One region of the Pseudomonas sp. HP_14 genome, then DNA from elsewhere that is predicted to be linked to it. Evidence: predicted binding sites of a transcription regulator. Region 1 holds the regulator's gene; each other region holds the start of a gene.

The links. Region 1 encodes sigma-54, which starts transcription at its own class of promoters, with help from an activator protein. Its sites were predicted from a motif close to ANTGGCATNNANNTTGCTNT; they were not measured.
Region 2: glnK (P-II family nitrogen regulator) is a predicted target of sigma-54. The motif match lies at 2,109-2,128, and genes of this name have one in related genera.
Region 3: ACYASS_RS08095 (circularly permuted type 2 ATP-grasp protein) is a predicted target of sigma-54. The motif match lies at 2,975-2,994, and genes of this name have one in related genera.
Region 4: flhA (flagellar biosynthesis protein FlhA) is a predicted target of sigma-54. The motif match lies at 3,458-3,477, and genes of this name have one in related genera.

What each region holds. Positions count from the first base shown of each region.
Region 1 is NZ_JBTOQI010000011.1:229,856-235,661, reverse strand. It holds gene ACYASS_RS10610 (KdsC family phosphatase) at 1-397, shown strand, start outside; gene lptC (LPS export ABC transporter periplasmic protein LptC) at 407-979, shown strand; gene lptA (lipopolysaccharide transport periplasmic protein LptA) at 966-1,511, shown strand; gene lptB (LPS export ABC transporter ATP-binding protein) at 1,512-2,237, shown strand; gene ACYASS_RS10590 (RNA polymerase factor sigma-54) at 2,424-3,917, shown strand; gene hpf (ribosome hibernation-promoting factor, HPF/YfiA family) at 4,048-4,356, shown strand; gene ptsN (PTS IIA-like nitrogen regulatory protein PtsN) at 4,369-4,833, shown strand; gene rapZ (RNase adapter RapZ) at 4,836-5,693, shown strand; gene ACYASS_RS10570 (HPr family phosphocarrier protein) at 5,710-5,806, shown strand, end outside.
Region 2 is NZ_JBTOQI010000017.1:32,533-38,338, reverse strand. It holds gene ACYASS_RS13305 (Lrp/AsnC family transcriptional regulator) at 1-151, opposite strand, end outside; gene ACYASS_RS13300 (PLP-dependent cysteine synthase family protein) at 288-1,337, shown strand; gene ACYASS_RS13295 (accessory factor UbiK family protein) at 1,652-1,915, opposite strand; gene glnK (P-II family nitrogen regulator) at 2,334-2,672, shown strand; gene ACYASS_RS13285 (ammonium transporter) at 2,705-4,042, shown strand; gene ACYASS_RS13280 (secondary thiamine-phosphate synthase enzyme YjbQ) at 4,287-4,712, shown strand; gene sutA (transcriptional regulator SutA) at 4,813-5,139, shown strand; gene ACYASS_RS13270 (HAD family hydrolase) at 5,308-5,806, opposite strand, start outside.
Region 3 is NZ_JBTOQI010000008.1:116,415-122,220, reverse strand. It holds gene ACYASS_RS08110 (LTA synthase family protein) at 1-1,449, shown strand, start outside; gene ACYASS_RS08105 (hypothetical protein) at 1,702-1,938, shown strand; gene ACYASS_RS08100 (ribonuclease E inhibitor RraB) at 2,184-2,525, shown strand; gene ACYASS_RS08095 (circularly permuted type 2 ATP-grasp protein) at 3,029-4,438, shown strand; gene ACYASS_RS08090 (alpha-E domain-containing protein) at 4,451-5,410, shown strand; gene ACYASS_RS08085 (transglutaminase family protein) at 5,407-5,806, shown strand, end outside.
Region 4 is NZ_JBTOQI010000033.1:50,815-56,620, forward strand. It holds gene flhF (flagellar biosynthesis protein FlhF) at 1-1,256, opposite strand, end outside; gene flhA (flagellar biosynthesis protein FlhA) at 1,268-3,397, opposite strand; gene flhB (flagellar biosynthesis protein FlhB) at 3,803-4,939, opposite strand; gene fliR (flagellar biosynthetic protein FliR) at 4,940-5,725, opposite strand; gene fliQ (flagellar biosynthesis protein FliQ) at 5,730-5,806, opposite strand, start outside.

The DNA of each region.
Region 1 (5,806 bases):
GGACGGCCAAGGCATTAAAATGCTGATCGCCTCGGGCGTGACAACAGCCATAATCAGTGGCCGCAAGACCCCCGTAGTCGAACGCAGGGCCAAAAATCTGGGCATTGAACATCTTTATCAGGGCCGTGAAGACAAGCTCGTGGTACTCGACGAGCTGCTCGCGCAACTTGGCTTGAATTACGAACAGGTCGCTTATCTGGGTGATGATCTGCCAGACTTGCCAGTCATCCGGCGTGTCGGCCTGGGCATGGCAGTAGCCAACGCAGCTACTTTCGTGCGGCAACATGCCCATGGCATTACCCAGGCGCGAGGCGGCGAAGGCGCAGCCCGCGAGTTCTGTGAATTGATCATGAGCGCTCAGGGCAGCCTTGAAGCAGCCCACGCAGCCTACTTATAGAAGCCATTTATGCTTAGCAAAAGAATTCGAACGTTTCTGATCCTCGGTGTGTTGGCATTCCTGCTAGCGGCTGCAGGCTACTGGAACATCAGCCCGGAAAGCTTCATGGAGCAACCGGCTGCAGCGGTGGATGAAAGCGCCATCGACTTTTACGCGATCAATGCGCACAGCGTGCAGTATCTGCCCGACGGCAAACTGCAGTACGAGATGACCGCCGACAAGGTCGAGCACATCAAGGCTACCGATGTAACAATGCTGACCACGCCAGACCTGCAAATGTACCGTGGCACCCTTTACCCTTGGCATATACAGAGCAAAACAGGTGAAGTGTCCCCAGGTGGCGAGCAAGTGGAATTGATCGATTCGGTTCGCGTAGCACGAACCGACGACAAAAAACGTACGACCATTATCACTAGTAGTCGCATGACCGTATTCCCGCAGAAGCAATATGCGCAGACCGAGCAAGCCGTTAGAATCGACGGCGCAGGCGGTGTGACTACGGCCAAGGGAATGAAAGCGTATTTGAACGACGGCAGGATGGACCTGCTATCTAAAGTAAGAGGACAGTATGAGGCTCGTTAAAACCCTTCCTTTTTTGCTCGGCCTGGGTGCAGCACTGGGAAGCGCGAGCGCCTGGTCCCTGCCGACTGATCGCGATCAGCCGATCCACATCCAGTCCGATGACGCACAACTCGACGACAAGAAAGGCGTTGCCACCTACAAAGGCAACGTAATCATCACCCAGGGCTCGATGAAGATCACCGGCAACACCGTGACCATCACACGTAATGCCCAAGGTGAAGTCGACGTATTCACGTCTGTCGGCAACCTTGCCTACTACGAGCAGAAGCCGTCAGTGGACAAGCCTATCGTTCAAGCCTACGCGATCACTATCCAGTACTACGCTGCCCAGGATCGTATCGTGCTGATCGACAAGGCCAAGGTGATCAACGATGGCAACACGTCCGAAGGCGAAAAAATCGTTTACGACACCGTGAAGCAGATCGTCAGCGCAGGTCGCGCCAATGGCGGCAGCAAAGTGACTACGCCGCGTCCGCGTATCGATATGGTTATCCAGCCGAAAAAGAAACCCGACCAGCAGAAGGCCCAGTAAATGGCGACGCTGAAAGCCCAGCATCTGGCTAAAAGCTACAAGGGCCGTCAGGTCGTTCGTGATGTGAGCCTATCCATTGAGAGCGGCCAGATCGTAGGATTACTGGGGCCTAACGGTGCCGGCAAGACCACCTGCTTCTACATGATTGTCGGTCTGGTTCAGGCGGATCAGGGCCGCGTGCTCATTGACGACCTGGATGTCAGCCATCAACCAATGCACGGCCGTGCACGTGCGGGTATCGGCTATCTGCCTCAGGAAGCCTCGATCTTCCGCAAGCTGTCCGTGGCAGACAACATCATGGCGATTCTCGAAACCCGCCAGGAACTGGACCGCGACGGACGCCGCAAAGAGCTGGAAAGCCTGCTGCAGGAGTTCCACATCACCCATATTCGCGACAACCTGGGCATGAGCCTGTCCGGTGGTGAACGCCGTCGGGTAGAGATCGCCCGCGCACTCGCTACCTCACCGAAATTCATTCTGCTCGATGAACCTTTCGCAGGCGTAGACCCGATTTCGGTAGGCGACATCAAGCAGATCATTCATCACTTGAAAGCCAAGGGCATTGGCGTTCTGATCACCGATCACAACGTTCGTGAAACCCTGGATATCTGCGAAACCGCTTACATCGTCAATGACGGGCAATTGATCGCCGAGGGCGACTCGGAAACCATTCTGGCAAATCAGCTGGTGAAAGAGGTTTACCTCGGCCACGAGTTCCGCCTGTAAATAACCGCAGCGTCTGGCCTCTGAAGGCCAGCAACCTGGGGGGTTAGTTCTGACACTTTTAAAATGCCAGCACTCCCCCTAGGCAAACACTTCGGTTTCAGGCATATAATTTGCTTATGTAGGCGCCTCGGCGCTCGGTAGTGGATGGCGCATGTGCGCCGGCGAATAAGGTGTTAAGCCCCAGCCATGAAACCATCGCTAGTCTTGAGAATGGGCCAGCAGCTGACGATGACGCCGCAGCTGCAACAGGCCATCCGCTTACTCCAACTGTCTACGCTGGACCTCCAACAGGAGATTCAGGAGGCACTGGAGTCAAACCCCATGCTGGAACGCCAGGAAGAAGGCGACGACTTCGACAACGCCGATCCGTTGGCTGACAACATCGAACAGAAGCCGAACCCAGACGTTCAAGAGCCGACCTATCAGGAGTCCGCACCAACCGTAGACAATCTTGAAGAGGGTGACTGGAGCGAGCGCATTCCCAACGAACTGCCCGTCGACACCGCCTGGGAAGATGTCTATCAGACCAGCGCCAGCAGCCTGCCCAGCAATGACGACGATGAGTGGGACTTCACCACCCGCACATCGGCCGGTGAAAGCCTGCAAAGCCATCTGCTCTGGCAACTGAACCTTGCGCCAATGTCCGATACCGATCGCCTGATCGCTGTGACCCTGATCGACTGCATCAACAATCAAGGTTATCTGGACGAAACGCTCGAAGAAATTCTTGATGCCTTCGACCCCGAGCTCGATATCGAACTCGACGAAATCGAAGCCGTTCTACACCGTATTCAACAGTTTGAACCCGCAGGCATCGGCGCCCGCAACCTCAGCGAGTGCCTCTTGCTGCAACTGCGTCAGTTGCCTGCGAAAACCCGCTGGCTCAGCGAAGCCCAACGCCTGGTCAGTGATTTCATTGATCTGCTGGGCAGCCGCGATTATTCACAGCTGATGCGGCGCATGAAACTCAAGGAAGATGAGCTGCGCCAGGTCATCGAGCTGGTACAAAGCCTTAATCCGCGACCAGGCTCGCAGATCGAATCAACCGAAGCAGAGTACGTGGTCCCGGACGTCATCGTGCGCAAGGACAACGAGCGCTGGCTGGTCGAGCTGAATCAGGAGTCGGTTCCCCGGCTGCGTGTAAACCCGCAGTACGCCGGGTTTGTTCGCCGCGCCGACACCAGCGCCGACAACACCTTCATGCGCAACCAACTGCAGGAAGCCCGCTGGTTCATCAAAAGCCTGCAAAGTCGCAATGAAACCCTGATGAAGGTGGCGACACAAATCGTCGAGCACCAGCGCGGTTTCCTTGAGTATGGCGATGAGGCGATGAAGCCTCTTGTCCTGCATGACATCGCCGAAGCAGTAGGCATGCACGAATCGACTATTTCCCGGGTTACCACCCAGAAATTCATGCATACCCCACGTGGCATTTACGAGTTGAAATATTTCTTCTCAAGCCACGTAAGCACCTCGGAAGGCGGTGAGTGTTCGTCCACAGCCATTCGCGCGATCATCAAAAAACTGGTTGCAGCGGAAAATCAGAAAAAGCCGTTGAGTGACAGCAAGATCGCTGGTTTACTGGAGGCACAAGGCATTCAAGTAGCCCGTCGCACAGTTGCCAAATACCGCGAATCACTTGGCATAGCGCCTTCAAGCGAACGCAAGCGACTGATGTGACGAGAGGTACAGTAGTAACCGTACCACCGCTCCACGTTACGGTTTTTACGCAACCCGGTTGCTAGCCACAGCGTTCCAGTGGCAGGCAAAAGCCTGCCTCTTTATGCACTGGCAATAAGGAGAAAGCGGTATGCAAGTCAACATCAGTGGACATCAACTGGATGTGACCGACGCCCTACGCGACTACATCACCGAAAAACTCGGACGACTGGAGCGCCACTTCGACAAGATCACTAATGTGCAGGTCATCATGGAGGTCGAGAAGCTGAAACAGAAAATCGAAGCCACCCTGCACATCCCCGGCTCAAAGGTCGTCGCCAATGCGGAACATGATGATATGTACGCGGCAATCGACCTTTTGACCGACAAGCTGGATAGACAACTGCTCAAGCATAAGGAAAAGCAGCTCAGCCTCCTTCAGGGCGCAACGGCTCGCTGATACCCCCAAAACATGATCCGACTAGAAAATATCCTGACCCCCGGCCGTTCGCGTGCGAACGTGTCGGGCGGCAGTAAAAAACGTGTACTCGAACAAATTGCCAACCTGATCGGCGAGCAAGTGGCTGATCTCGATTCGCAAGTCGTGTTCGAGAGCCTTGTTGCCCGTGAAAAACTTGGTTCTACCGGCTTTGGTAATGGCATTGCCATTCCTCATTGTCGCTTGAAGGGGTGCAGTGCCCCCGTCAGCGCGTTGATACGGCTGGATGCCCCTATTGATTTCGACGCCATCGATGGTGCGCCAGTGGATCTGTTGTTTGTCCTGCTGGTACCTGAAGCCGCTACCGATGAACACCTTGAGCTGCTTCGCCAGATCGCCAGCATGCTGGACCGCACTGAAGTGCGCGACAAGCTGCGTAAGGCCCAGACTGGCGATGAGCTTTATAAAGTGGTGCTGGACGTACAGAACGGGCATTAATCATGCGTATGATCATCGTAAGCGGTCGCTCAGGCTCCGGCAAAAGCACGGCGCTGGACGTACTGGAAGACAACGGCTTTTATTGCGTTGACAACCTTCCGGCGGGACTGCTCCCGGAGCTGGCCGAACGTGCCCTGATCAATACTGAGCTGGCTGAACCGTTACTGGCCGTCTCCATCGATGCCCGTAACCTGCCCAGTCACCTGACCCGCTTCCCGCAGATGCTGGAAGAGGTGCGTTCACGCAATATCCAATGCGATGTTCTGTACCTGGACGCAGATGAGTCGACCCTCTTCAAGCGCTTCTCGGAAACCCGCCGCCGCCATCCGCTGAGTAACGCCAATCGTTCGCTGGCAGAAGCCATCCGCGACGAGACGACGCTGCTTGGGCCGATCATTGATCTTGCCGATCTGAAGATCAACACGACCCACCTGAATCTTTACCAGTTGCGCGATACGCTCAAGCTGCGACTGCTGAACAAGCCTGAGCCAGGTACTGCGTTCCTGATCGAGTCTTTCGGTTTCAAACGCGGTATGCCTGTGGATGCCGATCTGGTATTCGACGTACGTTGCCTGCCCAATCCTTACTGGAAACCGGAACTGCGAGAGCAATCGGGAAAAGATCAACCTGTTATCGACTATCTGGCCGCACAGCCTGATGTCGAAGAGATGTTTCAGGACATTTTCACTTATCTCAACAAGTGGCTGCCGCGCTTCGCTGCCAGCAACCGCTCGTATGTCACCATTGCCATTGGCTGCACCGGCGGGCACCATCGCTCGGTATACCTGACCGAGCGTTTGGGTCAGGTCCTGCAACAATCCCTCAAAAACGTTCAGGTTCGCCACCGCGACTTAAGCTGAAAGGACTTTCCCTGCGATGCCCGCTCGTCAAATTACCATTATCAACAAGCTGGGCCTGCACGCCCGCGCAGCCGCCAAGTTTGTAGGCGTCGCTGGCAAATTCCCCTGCCAGA
Region 2 (5,806 bases), on a different contig from region 1:
CTCTGGATTTGATGTACCCGGCCTCTTCGAGCTTTTTGACTCGTTTCCAGCACGGCGTCGTTGAGAGGTTGACTGCGTCAGCCAGATCTTTCAGCACAATGGTGGCATCACGCTGCAAAATACTGAGGATGTGGCGATCAAGACTGTCCATTTTTCAAATCAGTCCTTTTGGAGAATATTTTTCTATCAAACAGCTCGTATGGTAGTACAAAAAGAAATTCTTTTTTCCAGCGATCAGTAACATTTGCCCTCAAGAATAGATGTGTTTTTGCCGAGGCGCAGAAGTGATGAATGACTGGATTCGTACCGCGATCAAAACCCTTGCCTGCGATCAGCAGCGCTCTGCGGATACGCACATGCTCAAGCTGGATGTTCCGGCGTTGAACGGCATCGATATCTATATCAAAGACGAAAGCACTCACCCCAGCGGCAGCCTGAAACATCGTCTGGCGCGCTCGTTGTTTCTTCACGCGATCTGCAGCGGCAACATTTGCCAGGGCACGCATGTGGTGGAAGCATCTTCCGGCAGTACGGCGGTATCGGAGGCTTACTTCGCAAAACTGCTGGGATTGCCGTTCACGGCGGTCATGCCGCACCATACCGCCAGCAGGAAAATTCAGCAGGTTGAGCTGCTCGGCGGGCGCTGCCACTTCGTGGAGCAATCTTGCGACATGTACCCGGAGGCGGAACGCCTGGCTCGGCTCGACAATGGTCATTACATGGATCAGTTCACCTACGCAGAACGGGCGACGGACTGGCGGGGCAATAACAACATCGCTGACAGTATTTTCGATCAACTGAGTGGCGAGGAGCACCCTATCCCGACAGCGATTGTGATGAGCGCGGGTACCGGCGGGACTTCAGCAACCATCGGCCGTTTTATTCGCTACAAAGGCCATGACACGAAGTTGATCGTCGTGGACCCGGAGAACTCGGTGTTCTACGACAGCTACCGCAGCGGTGATAACAACCTGACCAGCCAGAAGGGCAGCCGCATCGAGGGCATTGGGCGCCCTCGGGTAGAGGCGTCGTTTTTGCCGGGGGTCATTGACGACATGCTGCAGATCCCCGATGCAGCGAGCATCGCCACCCTTGGCTGGCTGGAAAAACGCCTGGGGAAAAAGCCGGGCGGTTCCACGGGGACCAACGTCTGGGGCGCACTGACCGTAGCGCTGCAAATGCAGGAGCAAGGCTTGAAGGGGTCAGTGGTGACGTTGATGTGCGACAGCGGCGAGCGCTATCTGGATACCTATTACGACCCCGAATGGGTCGCCCGCACCATCGGTGATCTTTCGCCGTATACGAAACGGCTGGAGCGGTTGTTGATTGCAAGGTGAGGCAGATGCAGAAGGGGATGCACCATTTTGTGTCCGTAGGAATGTCCTTTTTATACTGACACCACCCTGTCATGCAGAAAATGCAAATCCCTGTGGGAGCGAGGCTTGCCCGCGATATAGACGCCTCGGTACTCAGGTAGACCGCGTTATCATTTATCGCGAGCAAGCTCGGCTCCCACAGGGATGATCGATATCTGTGGGGAGGATTGCCCGCGATGAAGGCGCCGCGGTTTATCAGAAACCCGCGTCATCGCTCATCGTCGGAATGCCGCCCAGACCAAGCTTGGCCCCCACAAAACCGTCGCATGTCAGCTCTACTCACCCGCAGGTGGATTCAGCTTCGCTTCCATCTCTGCAACTTTCGCCTCAAGCGCTTCAAGGCGGGCACGGGTGCGGGCGAGGACGGCCATCTGGCTGTCGAACTCCTCACGGCTGACCAGATCCAGTTTGCTGAAGCCGCTTTGCAGCAGGGCCTTGAACTGGGTTTCGAATTCGTTACGCGGGATCGGCGTTTCGCCATTGAACAAGCGCGAGGCGTGGCCGCTCAGGGCATCGAGAAAAGCTTTGGGCGCGAGCATGTCTACCTCCGGTTTCAGATGGGCGGCAGTGTAGCACGGAGCGTCTATAGTCATTTCTAGCGACGACGGGCGCACGATAATGGCGCACCACTGCGTGCACGAACGCACTTTAGTTGTGCGCCGACACGCCTCGCGGGGCGGTTCCGGTGCCTGAAACAGGGATCAAGAGCCTGTATTCAATGAAAAATCAGGAGATGGCAAGCTTTCTGCTTAGTCGCTGATGACCCATGCACTGATGCAGTCGCGTTGACGATTACAGTGCGGCAGGCGGAGCGGGGAATGTTTCGTCAAAAGCGGTTTTCTGGGGTTGGTCGGACCTCCTTCAGGCGACCGATGCGTTACAAAGCCAGGCACTGCGCTTAGACTTGAGTCGGGTTTGTTTTCCTGGGGCAAGTCCACCAATTCGGGAGAAAGTTTCATGAAGCTAGTCACTGCCATCATCAAGCCGTTCAAATTGGACGACGTGCGCGAGTCGCTGTCCGAAATCGGCGTGCAGGGCATCACCGTTACTGAAGTCAAAGGCTTCGGACGTCAGAAAGGCCACACCGAGTTGTATCGCGGTGCGGAATACGTAGTCGACTTCCTTCCCAAGGTGAAGATCGATGTTGCCATTGACGATAAGGATCTGGATCGCGTTATCGAGGCGATAACCAAGGCCGCCAACACCGGCAAGATTGGTGACGGCAAGATCTTTGTAGTGAATCTGGAACAGGCTATTCGCATCCGTACCGGCGAAACCGATACCGACGCAATCTAAGCCGTCAACCCAACGCCCCAGGAGAAAACAATATGACTCTGCGTCAATTCGCAGGGCTAGGAGCCCTGTTGTCCCTCGTAACCCCTGGCTTGGCCATGGCGGCAGACGAAGTGGCAGCCCCAGTCCTCAACTCAGGCGACACCGCCTGGATGCTGACTGCAACAGCCTTGGTGCTGTTCATGACCATTCCCGGCCTCGCGCTGTTCTACGGCGGTATGGTCCGTTCCAAAAACATTCTTTCTGTGATGATGCAGTGCTTCGCCATCACTGGTTTGATCAGCATCCTGTGGGTCGTCTACGGCTACAGCATTGCGTTCGATACCACCGGTATGGAAGAAGGCGTCGTCAACTTCAACTCGTTCTTCGGCGGCATGGGCAAAGCGTTCCTGGCAGGCGTCACGCCAGCCAGCATCACTGGCGCTGCGGCTCTGTTCCCTGAAGCGGTGTTCATCACCTTCCAGATGACCTTCGCAATCATCACACCAGCCCTGATTGTCGGTGCTTTCGCAGAACGCATGAAGTTCTCCGCAATGCTGATCTTCATGGCTATCTGGTTCACCCTGGTCTACGCGCCAATCGCGCACATGGTCTGGGGCGGCGTCGGCGGCCTGATGTGGGACTGGGGCGTTCTGGACTTCGCAGGCGGCACCGTTGTTCACATCAACGCAGGTGTGGCCGGTCTGGTAGCGTGCCTGGTACTTGGCAAGCGTAAAGGCTTCCCTACCACTCCAATGGCACCGCACAACCTGGGTTACACCCTGGTCGGCGCAGCAATGCTCTGGATTGGCTGGTTCGGTTTCAACGCCGGTTCCGCCGCTGCTGCCAACGGCACTGCAGGCATGGCGATGCTGGTTACTCAGATCGCTACCGCCGCTGCCGCACTGAGCTGGATGTTCGCCGAGTGGCTGACCCACGGTAAGCCAAGCGCACTGGGTATCGCTTCGGGTGTTGTTGCCGGCCTGGTTGCAATCACTCCGGCCGCTGGCACAGTAGGCCCGATGGGCGCTCTGATCATCGGTCTGGCGGCAGGCGTGATCTGCTTCTTCTGCGCCACCAGCCTCAAGCGCAAGCTGGGCTATGACGACTCCCTGGATGCTTTCGGCGTTCACGGCATCGGCGGCATCGTCGGCGCAATCCTGACCGGCGTGTTCGCAGCCCCTGCTCTGGGCGGCTTCGGCACTGTGACTGACATCGCAGCTCAAGTCTGGATTCAGTTCAAAGGCGTGGCGTTCACCGTTGTTTACACAGCGATCGTGACCTTCATCATCCTCAAGGTGCTGGACGCGGTCATGGGCCTGCGTGTCACCGAAGAGGAAGAAGCTGTCGGCCTCGACCTTGCGCAACACAACGAGCGTGGCTACAACTTGTAAGCCACTGTAAAAAAATGCCCGGTTTACCGGGCATTTTTTTGTCTGGAGTTTGTCGATACATTGCCCGGCGAAAACTGCTTATCCGATACATGAGCAGCATTACAAGGGGCATTCCTGACAGTTTGCAGAGATACCCGCCATGTCGGCGAGCAAGCGTTGATGGCTTACACAAAAGACGGATTATTGCGCGCTTTGCTTTTTCTTCCAGCGCGTTAGAATGCGCGCCGAATATGCGGAGAACTGTATGTGGCAACAAACCAGAATTACCCTGCGGGCCAGGACTCGCGGGTTTCATCTGGTAACCGATGAGATTCTTGCAGGCTTGCCCGAGCTGCGAGAGTGTCGAGTCGGGTTGCTGCATTTGTGGCTGCAGCATACCTCGGCTTCGTTGACCATCAACGAGAACGCCGACCCGGCTGTGCGTCGTGACTTCGAGCGCTTTTTCAACCGTCTGGTGCCACAAGGCACCCACGGCTTTGAACATGAAGACGAAGGCCCTGACGATCTGCCGGCGCATTTCAAGGCCAGTTTGCTAGGCTGCCAGTTGGTTTTGCCGGTCTCGGCAGGTCGATTGGCGCTGGGCACCTGGCAAGGTGTTTATCTGGGTGAGCACCGTGATGCTGGCGGTGCTCGCAACGTCCTCGCCACCCTTCAAGGTGAACAGGCCTAACCGCTGTTTTGCAGCGGATGTTGAATTTTTTCCGGCAGCATTCGAAAACGTACGCAGCTGGGCTATAACTAATCTGCTTTCGCAAGTCATGAGGTAGAACATGAGCGACGACGACAACGACGATCTGGTTGATGATCTGGAAGGTGAAGAGGACGGTGAGGAGCTTGCAGCTGCTCCCGAAGAAGATGGCGCTGAAGCCGATGACGGTGCGGAACCTTCGGCAACCCCAACCAAAGGTAAAGCCAAGGCTGCTGTCTCGGTTGATGAACTGCCTAGCGTAGAAGCCAAAAACAAAGAGCGTGATGCTCTGGCTCGCGCCATGGAAGAGTTCCTCGCCCGTGGTGGCAAGGTGCAGGAAGTGGAGGCCAATGTGGTCGCCGATCCGCCCAAGAAGCCTGATAACAAATACGGTAGCCGCCCTATCTAAGGGGGTCTGATGCCGGATGAAAAAAGCCCGCTGTCGCTGCGGGCTTTTTTTTTGGCAAAAATCTGGCTGCGGGCTCAGGCCTGAGCAGCCCAAGCAAGACCGATGATGACTGTGGGAGCCGCCCAGACCAAGCCCAGCTCCCACAATCATCACCAGCCGCCACATCGCCTATGCCCAGCGACTCAATACCTCCGGCAGCTGCGTCAGGCTGCTGATCTCGGCGTCAGGCAGTTTGTCGCCTTCCCACGGCTTACCAGCCGGGTTGTACCAGATCGCTCGCATACCGGCTTGCTGAGCGCCTGCGATGTCGTCGCCAGGGTGATCGCCGATGTGCACCGCAGCGCCCGCGTCGACGTCCGCGCGCTTGAGTGCTTCCACGAATGGAGCAGGGTCTGGCTTGCCGATGCCCAGGTCTTCAGCACACAGCGCGAAGGCGAAATAATCGGCCAGCCCCAGACGACGCACATCGGCATTGCCGTTGGTAATCACCCCCAGAGTGAAGGTCCTGGCCAGAATCTCCAGGGTCGGATGGACCTCCGGGAAGATCTCGACCTGATGGCGGCCATGCAGGAATACTTCAAACGCCTGATCGGCCAGCGCCCCAGCTTCAGCCGAGGGGTAACCGGCGTCTTCTAGCGCATGGAACAGCACGCGCCGCCGCAGGGCG
Region 3 (5,806 bases), on a different contig from region 1:
GTTGCCGCACGGGGTACGCTGCGTCAGGGGCCGCCACTGCGTTGGGGTGATGCTTACACCACCGAATCCAACTTCGCCAACACGCTGGGCCTGAACGGCACATTGACGTTGATCGCGGCGGCCAAAAGCCGGATGTCCGAAGATCGCGACAATATCTGGAAGGCGACCTTGCCACAGCCCGCGGCTCAGCAAACCGTGCGGGACATGCTGCTGACCGCCAATGACAAGCTGGTAGAGCCTGATCTGGCTGCCATCCGCCGTGATTTCACGCCGCCGGTGGAAAATACTCTGCCGATCAAGAACGTCGTCGTCATCCTCATGGAAAGCTTTGCCGGTCACTCGGTGGGCGCTCTGGGGGACGAGGCGAATATCACCCCTTACTTCGACAAGCTGTCGAAAGAAGGCCTGTTGTTCGACCGCTTCTTCTCCAACGGTACGCACACCCATCAGGGTATGTTTGCGACCATGGCGTGCTTCCCGAACCTGCCGGGCTTCGAGTACCTGATGCAAACCCCTGAGGGCGCGCACAAGTTGTCGGGCCTGCCGCAGCTGCTCAGCGCGCGTAAGTATGACGATGTGTATGTCTACAACGGTAACTTCGCCTGGGACAACCAGTCGGGTTTCTTCAGCAATCAGGGTATGACCACGTTCATTGGTCGTGGCGACTACGTTGATCCGGTGTTCTCCGATCCGACGTGGGGCGTTTCCGATCAGGACATGTTTGATCGTGGCGCTCAAGAGTTGAAAGCCCGGGGTGCAAATGGCAAGCCGTTCTATGCCTTGCTGCAAACCCTGTCCAACCACACGCCTTACGCGCTGCCGCCAAAATTGCCAATGGAGCCTGTTACCGGGCACGGCTCACTGGATGAGCACCTGACGGCCATGCGTTACTCCGACTGGGCGCTGGGGCAGTTCTTCGAGAAGGCCAAGAAAGAGCCGTATTACAAGGAAACGTTGTTCGTGGTCGTGGGCGACCATGGTTTCGGCAACAATCAGCAAATCACTGAAATGGACCTGGGTCGCTTCAACGTGCCGCTCCTGCTTATCGCACCAGGCATGCAGGAGAAGTTCGGTCAGCGCAGCAGCATTGTCGGTACGCAGATCGACATCGTGCCGACGATCATGGGCCGTCTTGGCGGCGAAACCCGTCACCAGTGCTGGGGGCGTGACCTGCTTAACCTGCCTGCTGGCGACAAGGGCTTCGGCGTTATCAAGCCCTCGGGCAGTGAGCAGACGGTTGCTCTGATCACCGGTGACCGGATCCTGATCGAACCCAAGGAGATGGATCCGAAGGTGCTTTCCTACACCCTTGGCCGTACACCTCACGCCGAAGTGATTCCAGATGCACCGGACACCCAGGCGTTGCGCGAGAAGCTCGACAGCTTCCTGCAAACGGCGACCAAGAGTCTGCTGGATAACACTGCCGGGGTCGAAGCCAGCAAGAACTGATCCCGTGGTGATGTAATGCAAAAAGCCCCTCGCGCAGGGGCTTTTTGTTGCCTGGAGTACGTCCGGTCTATCCTCTGGTGCGAGCTTTTGCGAGGCGTCATACCTGAACCACTGCGCCACCTTTTTCGCCGACAAGACCATACGTCCCCGTTATTCCGACGCACTGCCGTGATCACAAATCCTGTGAACGAATGCCCGCGTCAAAAGGTCAAGATCACGTAAGCCGCATTGTCGGCTGCCGAGGAGACCTTGATGAAACAGTGGACCATTTCGTATCTCGACAAAGACGGTGTGCAGCAAAGCCATGCTATGGAGTCCGAGCATCGTCCCAGTGACGAGGAGGTTGCTCGTCGTTTGCGACCTATATTGTTTCCGGTGGCTGATGAGCTGGACATGAATGACCTGGAAGGCCGGACAGCCGAGCCTACGGCCAAGTCGTTGAAAGACCAGAACTCCGTGCAGATCCTCTCCATCAAGGAGGCTTCCTGATCACGCGGAAAAAAATGCCCTGATCGGGAATTGGCAGAAGGCCGATGATGGGGTTACTCTGCAAGTGAGACGGGTGAAACGCTTCTCCCGTTTTCTCCATGTCGATGCCGGTCCGCAATTGGATACGGCCTTGTCAGCTACATGCTTGATCCTGGGGCGGCAGAGTATCTGCCGTGGACGACCTGCAAGGGCGCGTCATTCGGGAATGTTGAAACTCTATCTATCGTTGAATAGGAGGACGTTTCATGAGCACAGCCTATCAAGAGGACATCAGCAGTAACGTACTGCGCCGCATGAAAGAAAGCGGTTTTGATTTTGCACGTATACATCCCATTGAGTTCTACGCCGTTTTCCCGGATGAGGAACGGGCAAGGCAGGCCGCGGATCAATACCGTGGTGAATCGCTGAATACTCAAATCAACGTTCGAGACGACGGTGCCTGGCATTTGCAATTGAGCAAGGTGATGCACGCGACCTACGACGGCATCGGTGATTTCGAACAGGACTTCCAGACCGCAATCACGCCGCTTGACGGTGAGGTTGAGGGTTGGGGAGTCAGGCAGGAGATCAGGCGCTTACACGCATGAGTTTTACCGTGACAGCTTGAATGACCGGCCGATTTCGGGGCGTGTGCCCGGGAGTTGGCCGGTTTTAGTTTGCAGGCTCTAAACGCAAGACTGAGTATGAGTTGTTTCTGCCGGTGGGCTGAGTAGGTGGGCGACAGGCAAAAAAAGAGCCACTCAGAGAGTGGCTCAAAGGGAAGTTCGGTGAGAAGTCGGTGCTGGTAGCGCTGCCGTGTTTTTCGACAACGACTTGAAACGGGGCATACAAATACGCTGTGTTTCGGATGTCGTTGATTATCGGGAAACAATATCGTCTCGTGAAATCAACTCTGGCTATGCTGTTCATAGCTTTTGCAGTTGAAATACGCTTCCGAATGAAGCGTAGGAGAATTGGTTGGGGAGCTTATTGCACAGGAATGGTGCGGGTGGCTTTCTGATTTTATGTAACCAATTGATATTTAAGCGTTTATGCCGATGGCACGGGCCTTGCGAAGGCCCTTGGTGTCCGTGGTGACAAGGAGTACGGCATGATCCGCACCTTTTATGATGAGATGTACGATGCTGGCGGTCTGGTCCGCCCGCATTATCGGGAATTTGCCCGCTGGTTGGGTGAAACGCCCCCTGAGCTTCTGGCTCAGCGCAGGCGTGAGGCCGACTTATTGTTTCATCGCGCCGGGATCACTTTCACGCTCTATGGTGACGAGCAAGGCACCGAGCGCCTGATTCCTTTCGACACGATTCCGCGCAGCATTCCGGCCAGTGAGTGGCGGGTTGTTGAAAAGGGCTGTATTCAGCGCGTCAAAGCACTGAACATGTTCCTCGCTGACCTCTATCACGAACAGCGCATTATCAAGGCCGGGGTCATTCCTGCCGAGCAAGTGCTGGCCAACGAGCAATATCAGTTGGCGATGCAGGGGCTGAATCTACACCGCGATCTTTATTCGCACATTTCCGGCGTGGATCTGGTTCGTGACGGCGACGGCACCTATTACGTGCTGGAAGACAACCTGCGCACTCCGAGCGGCGTGAGTTACATGCTCGAAGACCGCAAGATGATGATGCGTCTGTTCCCCGAGCTGTTTGCAGCGCAGCGTATCGCACCGATTGATCATTATCCGAATCTGCTACTCGACACGCTGAAGAGTTCCAGCCCGCTGGACAATCCGAGTGTGGTGGTACTCACTCCAGGTCGCTTCAACAGTGCGTTTTTCGAGCATGCGTTTCTTGCCCGGGAAATGGGCGTGGAGCTGGTTGAAGGGGCAGATCTGTTCGTTCGCGACGATCGTGTGTTCATGCGCACCACCGACGGGCCTAAGGCAGTCGATGTTATCTACCGTCGTCTAGACGACGCATTCCTCGACCCATTGGCGTTCAACCCTGATTCGATGCTGGGTGTGCCAGGCCTGCTGTCTGCTTATCGCTCGGGCAATGTGGTGTTGGCAAACGCCATCGGTACGGGTGTCGCGGACGACAAGTCGGTTTATCCCTATGTCACGGACATGATCCGTTTCTATCTGGATGAAGAACCAATTCTGCAGAACGTGCCGACCTGGCAGTGCCGTAAACCTGCTGACTTGTCTCATGTGCTGGCCAACCTCCCGGAACTGGTCGTCAAGGAAACCCAGGGATCGGGTGGCTATGGCATGTTGGTCGGGCCTGCCGCGACTGCTGCGGAAATCGAGTCGTTCCGCGCCCGTATCAAAGCCAAGCCGCACGCTTACATCGCGCAACCGACGTTGTGCCTGTCGACCTGTCCGACGTTTGTCGAGAACGGCATTGCACCTCGCCACATCGATTTGCGCCCGTTTGTCCTTTCTGGTCGTGAAACCCGCGTCGTACCCGGCGGGCTCACCCGAGTCGCGCTGCGTGAAGGCTCGCTGGTGGTGAACTCGTCTCAAGGTGGCGGAACAAAAGACACCTGGGTGGTCGAGGATTAAGGATGCCTGCCAATGCTAAGTAGAACTGCCTCGGATTTATATTGGATGTCGCGTTATCTGGAGCGCGCGGAAAACCTCGCCCGGATGCTGGACGTCAGTTATTCGCTGTCTTTGATGCCTCAGGACGGACGTGGTGACGGCCTTGATGAGTTGGCCATGCCGCTGCTGATCACCGGCACTCTGGATCACTATCTGGAGCGTCATGGCGAGTTGCATGCTGAACGGCTGCTGCATTTCTTCGCACTGGATGCGAGCAACCCGGCCAGTATCTACAGTTGCCTGGGCGCTGCGCGGGCGAGTGCTCACGCGGTGCGCGGGCGAATTACTGCGGACATGTGGGAAAACATCAATGCCACATGGCTGGAAATTCGCGGTATCGCCGAACAAGGCTTGACCCGTTATGGCATGAGCCGGTTTTGCGAGTGGGTTAAAGAGCGCTCACACCTGTTTCGCGGTGCGACTTACGGCACGATCATGCGCCATGACGCGTTCCGTTTTATTCGTCTCGGGACCTTCATCGAGCGTGCGGACAACACCATGCGCATGCTCGATGCCCGCTACGAAATGCTCGAACTTCGTGGCAATGACACCAATGCAGTGGCCGACAGTTCGGCTCACGGTTATTACCAGTGGAGCGCTTTGCTGCGGGCGCTGTCGTCTTTTGAGGCGTATACCGAGTTGTATCGCGATGCACCAGGTGCAAGGCAGGTCGCAGAGTTGCTGTTGCTGCGCCCTGATGTTCCTCGTTCACTGAGTGCCTGTCTGGAAGAGCTGGACCAGATCCTCGCCAGCCTGCCTGGCGCCAACGGCCGCCCGGCGCAACGATTGGCCGCGGAGCTGGATGCACGTCTGCGTTATACCGGGATCGACGAAATCCTGGATGAGGGACTGCACAAGTGGTTGAACGAATTCATTCCTTTGCTGGCCCAATTGGGTAACGCAATCCACACTTCTTACCTGGAGGCTGCATGAGACTCTCAATTAGCCACGAGACCACCTATCACTATGAGGATCAGGTCCGCGCGAGCATCCAGTATCTACGCCTTACGCCCCACGACAGCGAGCGCCAGCAGGTGCTCAGTTGGCAACTGACGCTGCCACGTCCGGTGCGTGCGCAGATCGATCCGTTCGGTAATATCCTGCATGTGTTGAGCATGGATGAGCCGCACGAAGCGATAATCATTGGTGCACGCGGTCAGGTTGAAATCGATGAGAAGCGTGAGGCTGAACATGAAAGCCAGTCGCCTTTGCCATTTCTGCGTTTTACACGCCTGACCGAGCCGGACGAAGCGATTCGCGCTTTTGCCAGTCAGCAATGCAAAACCCGCAAAGACCGCACGGCGCTGATTGATCTGATGCATGCATTGA
Region 4 (5,806 bases), on a different contig from region 1:
TCTTGCATCTGCACATTGACCGCACGCGACACCAGTTGGTGCCTGCGAGGCAGGTGAAGATCATCAGGAATTCGTGGGCCATCAGTCAGATAGGCCACTGGCAGCTCATGACTGATCGCAAGGCTGAGCACCTCACCCAGGCTGGCAGTTTCGTCCAGCTTGGTCAGGATGCATCCCGCCAGACCACAGCGCTTGTAGCTGTGATAGGCCGCAGTGAGCACCTGTTTCTGGCTGGTGGTTGCCAGTACCAGATAATTACGAGACTTGATGCCGCGCCCTGCCAGACTTTCCAGCTGCATGCGCAACGCCGGATCACTGGCTTGCAGGCCGGCGGTATCGATCAACACGACACGCTTGCGCAGCAGCGGATCAAGCGCCTGCGCCAGCGACTGGCCAGGATCGACATGAGTCACCGGCACATTGAGGATGCGACCCAATGTCTTGAGTTGCTCCTGAGCACCGATACGGAAACTGTCCATGCTGACCAAAGCGATATTCTGTGCGCCGTACTTGAGTACGTAGCGCGCCGCCAGCTTGGCGAGCGTGGTGGTCTTGCCCATGCCGGCAGGGCCGACCATGGCAATCACACCACCCTCTTCCAGCGGCTCCACGTCAGGCACTTCAATCATGCGCGCCAGGTGCGCCAAGAGCATACGCCAAGCCTGACGCGGCTCGTCGATATCAGGGATCATTTCCAGCAGGTCGCGCGACAGCGGGCCGGACAAGCCGACACGTTGCAGACGGCGCCACAGATTGGCCTGTGCCGGACGGCTGCCTTGCAACTGGTTCCATGCCAGGGAGCCAAGCTGGACTTCCAGCAGCTCGCGCAGGCCGTTCAATTCAAAACGCATCGAGTCGTAACCGCGCTGATTACCTGCTGGCGCAGCCGGTGCGGCCTGTGGCTGCACAAAGGGACGCGGCGGCTCTTCCAGAGTCGGCTCGATGTGAGTGTCAGCGGCGCTCAATGGCAAACCGGCAAACAACTGGCGATTGGTCGCGCCGTCGCTGTCACCACGATTGTTCAGTTCTGCCTGAGCCGAGACGATGCGCGACTGGGTTTTGCGCAACTCGTCCTCAAGCTCGATATTCGGGACGCGAGGCGCCAGCGCGGACAGCTTGTAATCCAGGGCAGCAGTCAGCTCGACGCCACCGGCAATTCGCCGGTTGCCGATGATGGCCGCTTCAGCGCCCAGCTCATCACGAACCAGTTTCATGGCTTGACGCATATCGGCGGCGAAAAATCGCTTAACTTGCATGACTCACTACCTCAGCCGTTAGGCCCGACAGTCGCTACGATGGTTACTTGCTTGTTGTCAGGAATTTCCTGATACGCCAACACGTGCATATTCGGTACAGCCAGCCGCCCAAACCGCGACAGCATCGCCCGAACCGGGCCGGCTACCAGCAGAATCACTGGCAAGCCTTGCATCTCCTGACGCTGGGCGGCATCGATCAGCGAACGCTGAAGTTTCTCTGCCATGCTCGGCTCGAGAAGAACGCCTTCTTCCTGACCCTGACCAGCCTTCTGCAGACTATTGAGCAATATCTGTTCCAACCTTGGCTCCAGCGTGATAACTGGTAGCTCCGGCTCAATGCCTACAATGCTTTGCACGATGGCGCGACTCAAACCGACCCGAACAGCAGCCACCAATGCGGCGGTATCTTGACTCCGTTGAGCGTTGTTGGCGATAGCCTCGGCAATCGTCCGGATATCCCGAACCGGTACCTGTTCAGACAGCAACGCCTGCAATACCTTGAGCAACGCCGACAACGAAAGGATGCCCGGTACCAGCTCCTCAGCGAGTTTAGGCGAGCCTTTAGCCAGCAATTGCATCAATTGCTGCACTTCTTCATGGCCAATCAGCTCGTGCGAGTGCTTGTAGAGAATCTGGTTAAGGTGGGTCGCGACCACGGTACTGGCATCAACCACGGTATATCCAAGCGACTGAGCCTGACTGCGCTGGCTGATTTCAATCCAGACAGCTTCCAGACCAAACGCCGGGTCCTTGGCGGTAATACCATTGAGCGATCCGAAGACCTGGCCAGGGTTAATCGCCAGTTCGCGGTCCGGATAAATCTCTGCTTCTGCCAACGTGACGCCCATTAGCGTCAAACGATAGGCACTTGGCGCCAGGTCCAGGTTGTCGCGAATATGGACGGTCGGCATCAGGAAGCCCAACTCCTGGGAAAGCTTCTTACGCACGCCTTTGATTCGCGCCAAGAGCTGACCACCCTGATTGCGGTCCACGAGCGGAATCAGGCGATAGCCTACTTCTAGACCGATCATGTCGATAGGCGTCACGTCATCCCAGCCCAGCTCTTTTGAGTCCTGCGCACGGGTTGGCGACGGCAACATCTCTTGCTGACGTTTGACCTCCTCCAGCGCCATGACCTTGACCCTGTCCTCTTTCTTCCACAGAACGTAAGCGATGCCGCAAGCAACAAGGCCAAGGCTGATGAAAGAAAAATGCGGCATGCCTGGCACCAGGCCCATCACAATCATGATCGCGCCCGATACACCCAATGCTTTCCACGAGGTGAACATCTGACGGTTGATCATCTTGCCCATTTCTTCCGAACCGGAAGCACGGGTCACCATGATTGCTGCGGCGGTGGACAACAGCAGTGATGGCAATTGCGCCACCAAACCGTCACCGATGGTCAGCAGCGTGTAAATCCTGCCAGCGTCGGCGAAGGTCATGCCGTGCTGCAGCATGCCAACCAGCATGCCGCCGATGAGGTTGATAAACAGGATCAGCAAACCAGCGATGGCGTCACCACGAACAAACTTGCTCGCACCGTCCATGGAACCGTAGAACTCGGCCTCCTGGGCCACCTCAAGACGGCGACGCTTGGCTTCAGGTTGATCAATCAGGCCGGCGTTCAAATCGGCATCGATTGCCATTTGCTTACCGGGCATCGCGTCCAGAGTGAAACGCGCGCTTACCTCGGAGATACGCCCGGCACCTTTGGTGATTACCACGAAGTTGATGATCATCAGAATGGCGAAAACCACGATACCGACAACGTAGTTACCACCAATCACCACCTCACCAAAGGCCTGAATCACCTTACCGGCAGCGGCATGACCGTCCTGACCATGAAGCATCACCACGCGGGTAGAGGCTACGTTGAGCGCGAGACGCAACAGCGTGGCAACCAGCAGAATGGTCGGGAATACCGAAAAATCGAGTGGGCGCAGCGCGTATACGCAGACCAGCAGGACCACGATGGACAACGCAATGTTGAACGTAAAGAACACGTCCAGCAGGAACGGCGGGATGGGCAACATCATCATTGCCATCATGACCAACAGCAACAACGGGACGCCCAGCTGGCCACGGCCCAGGCCTGCCAGATTGCTGCGTGCGCTACTGATTAACTGAGAGCGATCCACCGATTGTTCACCTGCGCACTAAATCAAAACTTTGACGCCGATGGCGACCTGACATGACCTATTGCAAGAAGCTTTCCAACTGTTGAATCGGTGATGAAATAGAGGGCGGGGTCTGTAAGAAAGTGTGAGGCTGCGTGGTTGTGTGGTGGCGATCGACGTTCAGCAGTCGCAGCCATGCGTCGCTCGTGCGCGCCTGCACAGTCAGATGCTTGCCGCATGACGTCGAAGACGGAATGGTCGCGCCTGCAGAAAACGCATTTCAAATCAGAAGGATAGTATTTTTTGAAAGGAGATCGCCTTGCGTGCCTGAACTGACGTCATCGCGAGCCAGCTCACTCCTACAGTCAAATCAGCCCTGTAGGAGTGAGCTGGCTCGCGATGACGCCGGTGCAGTCACAGCAGCAATCAAGCATCCCGCTGCAGATCCGGCGGAATGGTGATATCCCCCAGCGGGTCCGGGCGCTTGCCCTGACCTGCATGGTACTGACGGATCTGATAGACATAAGCCAGCACCTGAGCAACCGCCAGGTACAAACCACCCGGGATCTCCTGATCAAGCTCGGTACTGTAGTAGATCGAGCGCGCCAGGCCTGGCGACTCAAGGATCAGAATCTGGTGATGCGCGCCGATCTCACGAATTTTCAACGCGATGAAATCGGTACCCTTGGCGACCAGCATCGGCGCCCCGCCCTGCTCAGGATCGTATTTGAGCGCGACGGCAAAGTGCGTCGGGTTGGTGATGATTACATCAGCCTGCGGAACGGACTCCATCATGCGCCGCTGGGACATTTCGAAGCGTAACTGACGAATCCGCTGCTTGACCTCAGGACTACCCTCAGCATTTTTATGCTCGTCGCGCACTTCCTGCTTGGTCATCAGCAGTTTCTTGTGCGCTTCCCACAACTGGAATGGCACATCCACTGCAGCGATGAAAAACAGACCGGCAGACATCCATAACGAGCTCCAGCCCACCACCTGCAGGCTGTGAATGATCGCCCTTTCCAACGGCTCATGCGCAATAGAGATCAGCGCATCCTTCTCCATGTCGAGCACGAACAGCGCAACGATCAACACAATGACGAATTTCGCGAAAGACTTGACCAGCTCAATCAGCGCAGTAGGAGAAAACATGCGCTTGAGGCCGGACAAAGGATTCATGCGGCTGAACTTGGGAAAAAGCGACTTGGTGGTGAACAACCAACCGCCCAATGAGATAGGCCCAATGATCGCCGCGGCCAGCATGACTAACAAAAATGGCGTCATGACTGTCAAAGCAAGCTTGCCGGTCGCGAGCAGCATGCGCCCCATGGAACCCTGATCCATCAGCACTTCACGGGTAATCGTGAAGTTCGACGTCATCATGTAGGCCATCGCTTCTGCGACCTTCCCCCCCTCCATAATCAAGCCAATAGCGCCCGCCAGCATCACAACCAGGGTATTCAACTCCTTGGAGCGCGCAATCTGGCCGTCATTTCGGGAGTCCTGGCGCTTTTTGTCCGTGGGGTCTTCTGTCTTGTCCTGACCATTCTCGTTCTCGGCCATTTAGCGAGCCCTCACCATATCGCGGAAGGTCTGCAACGCCTGCACCGCCAATGGCTGGTACTGGTTAAGAATATCGCCCAGGGTAATCCATAGAATGACCATGCCCAGAACCAGCGTCAGCGGGAAACCGATAGAGAAGATATTCAACTGCGGCGCGGCACGGGTCATGATTCCGAAGGCAATGTTGACCACCAGCAGCGCAGTGATCGCTGGCAGAACCAGCCTGAGCCCGGCACTCATGACCCAGGTCAGACCGTTGGCCAGCCCCCAGAAATTGGACACCTGCAAACCGCTCCCCACCGGCATGGTGGTAAAACTCTCGATCAGGGTTTCAATCACCACAAGGTGACCATTCATGCCCAGGAACACCAGCGTAACCAGCATCGTAAAGAACTGGCCGATCACGGCAGAAGAGACCCCGTTGGTAGGGTCGACCATAGAGGCGAAGCCCATACCCATTTGCGTCGAAATGATCTGCCCGGCAACCACGAAGGCATGAAAGAACAACTGAAGGCAAAGCCCCAGGCCCGCACCAATGATGATCTGCTCACCAATCAGCAAAAGGGCTGAGAGGTCCAGCGCATTGACCTCCGGCATGGGCGGCAGAACCGGAGCCACAACCACCGTAATAGCCAGAGCAAAATAAAGACGGACACGGCCTGGGACCAGCGTCGTACCGATGATCGGCATGGTCATCAACAGCGCAGTAATGCGGAACATCGGCAGCATGAAGCTCGCGACCCACGTGCCAATCTGCCCATTGGTCAGGGCCAGAACCGGTTCCATGGGGTTAGCCGATCACAGTCGGGATGCTGGTATAGAGCCCAATGATGTATTCCATGAACACCTTGAGCAGCCACGGACCGG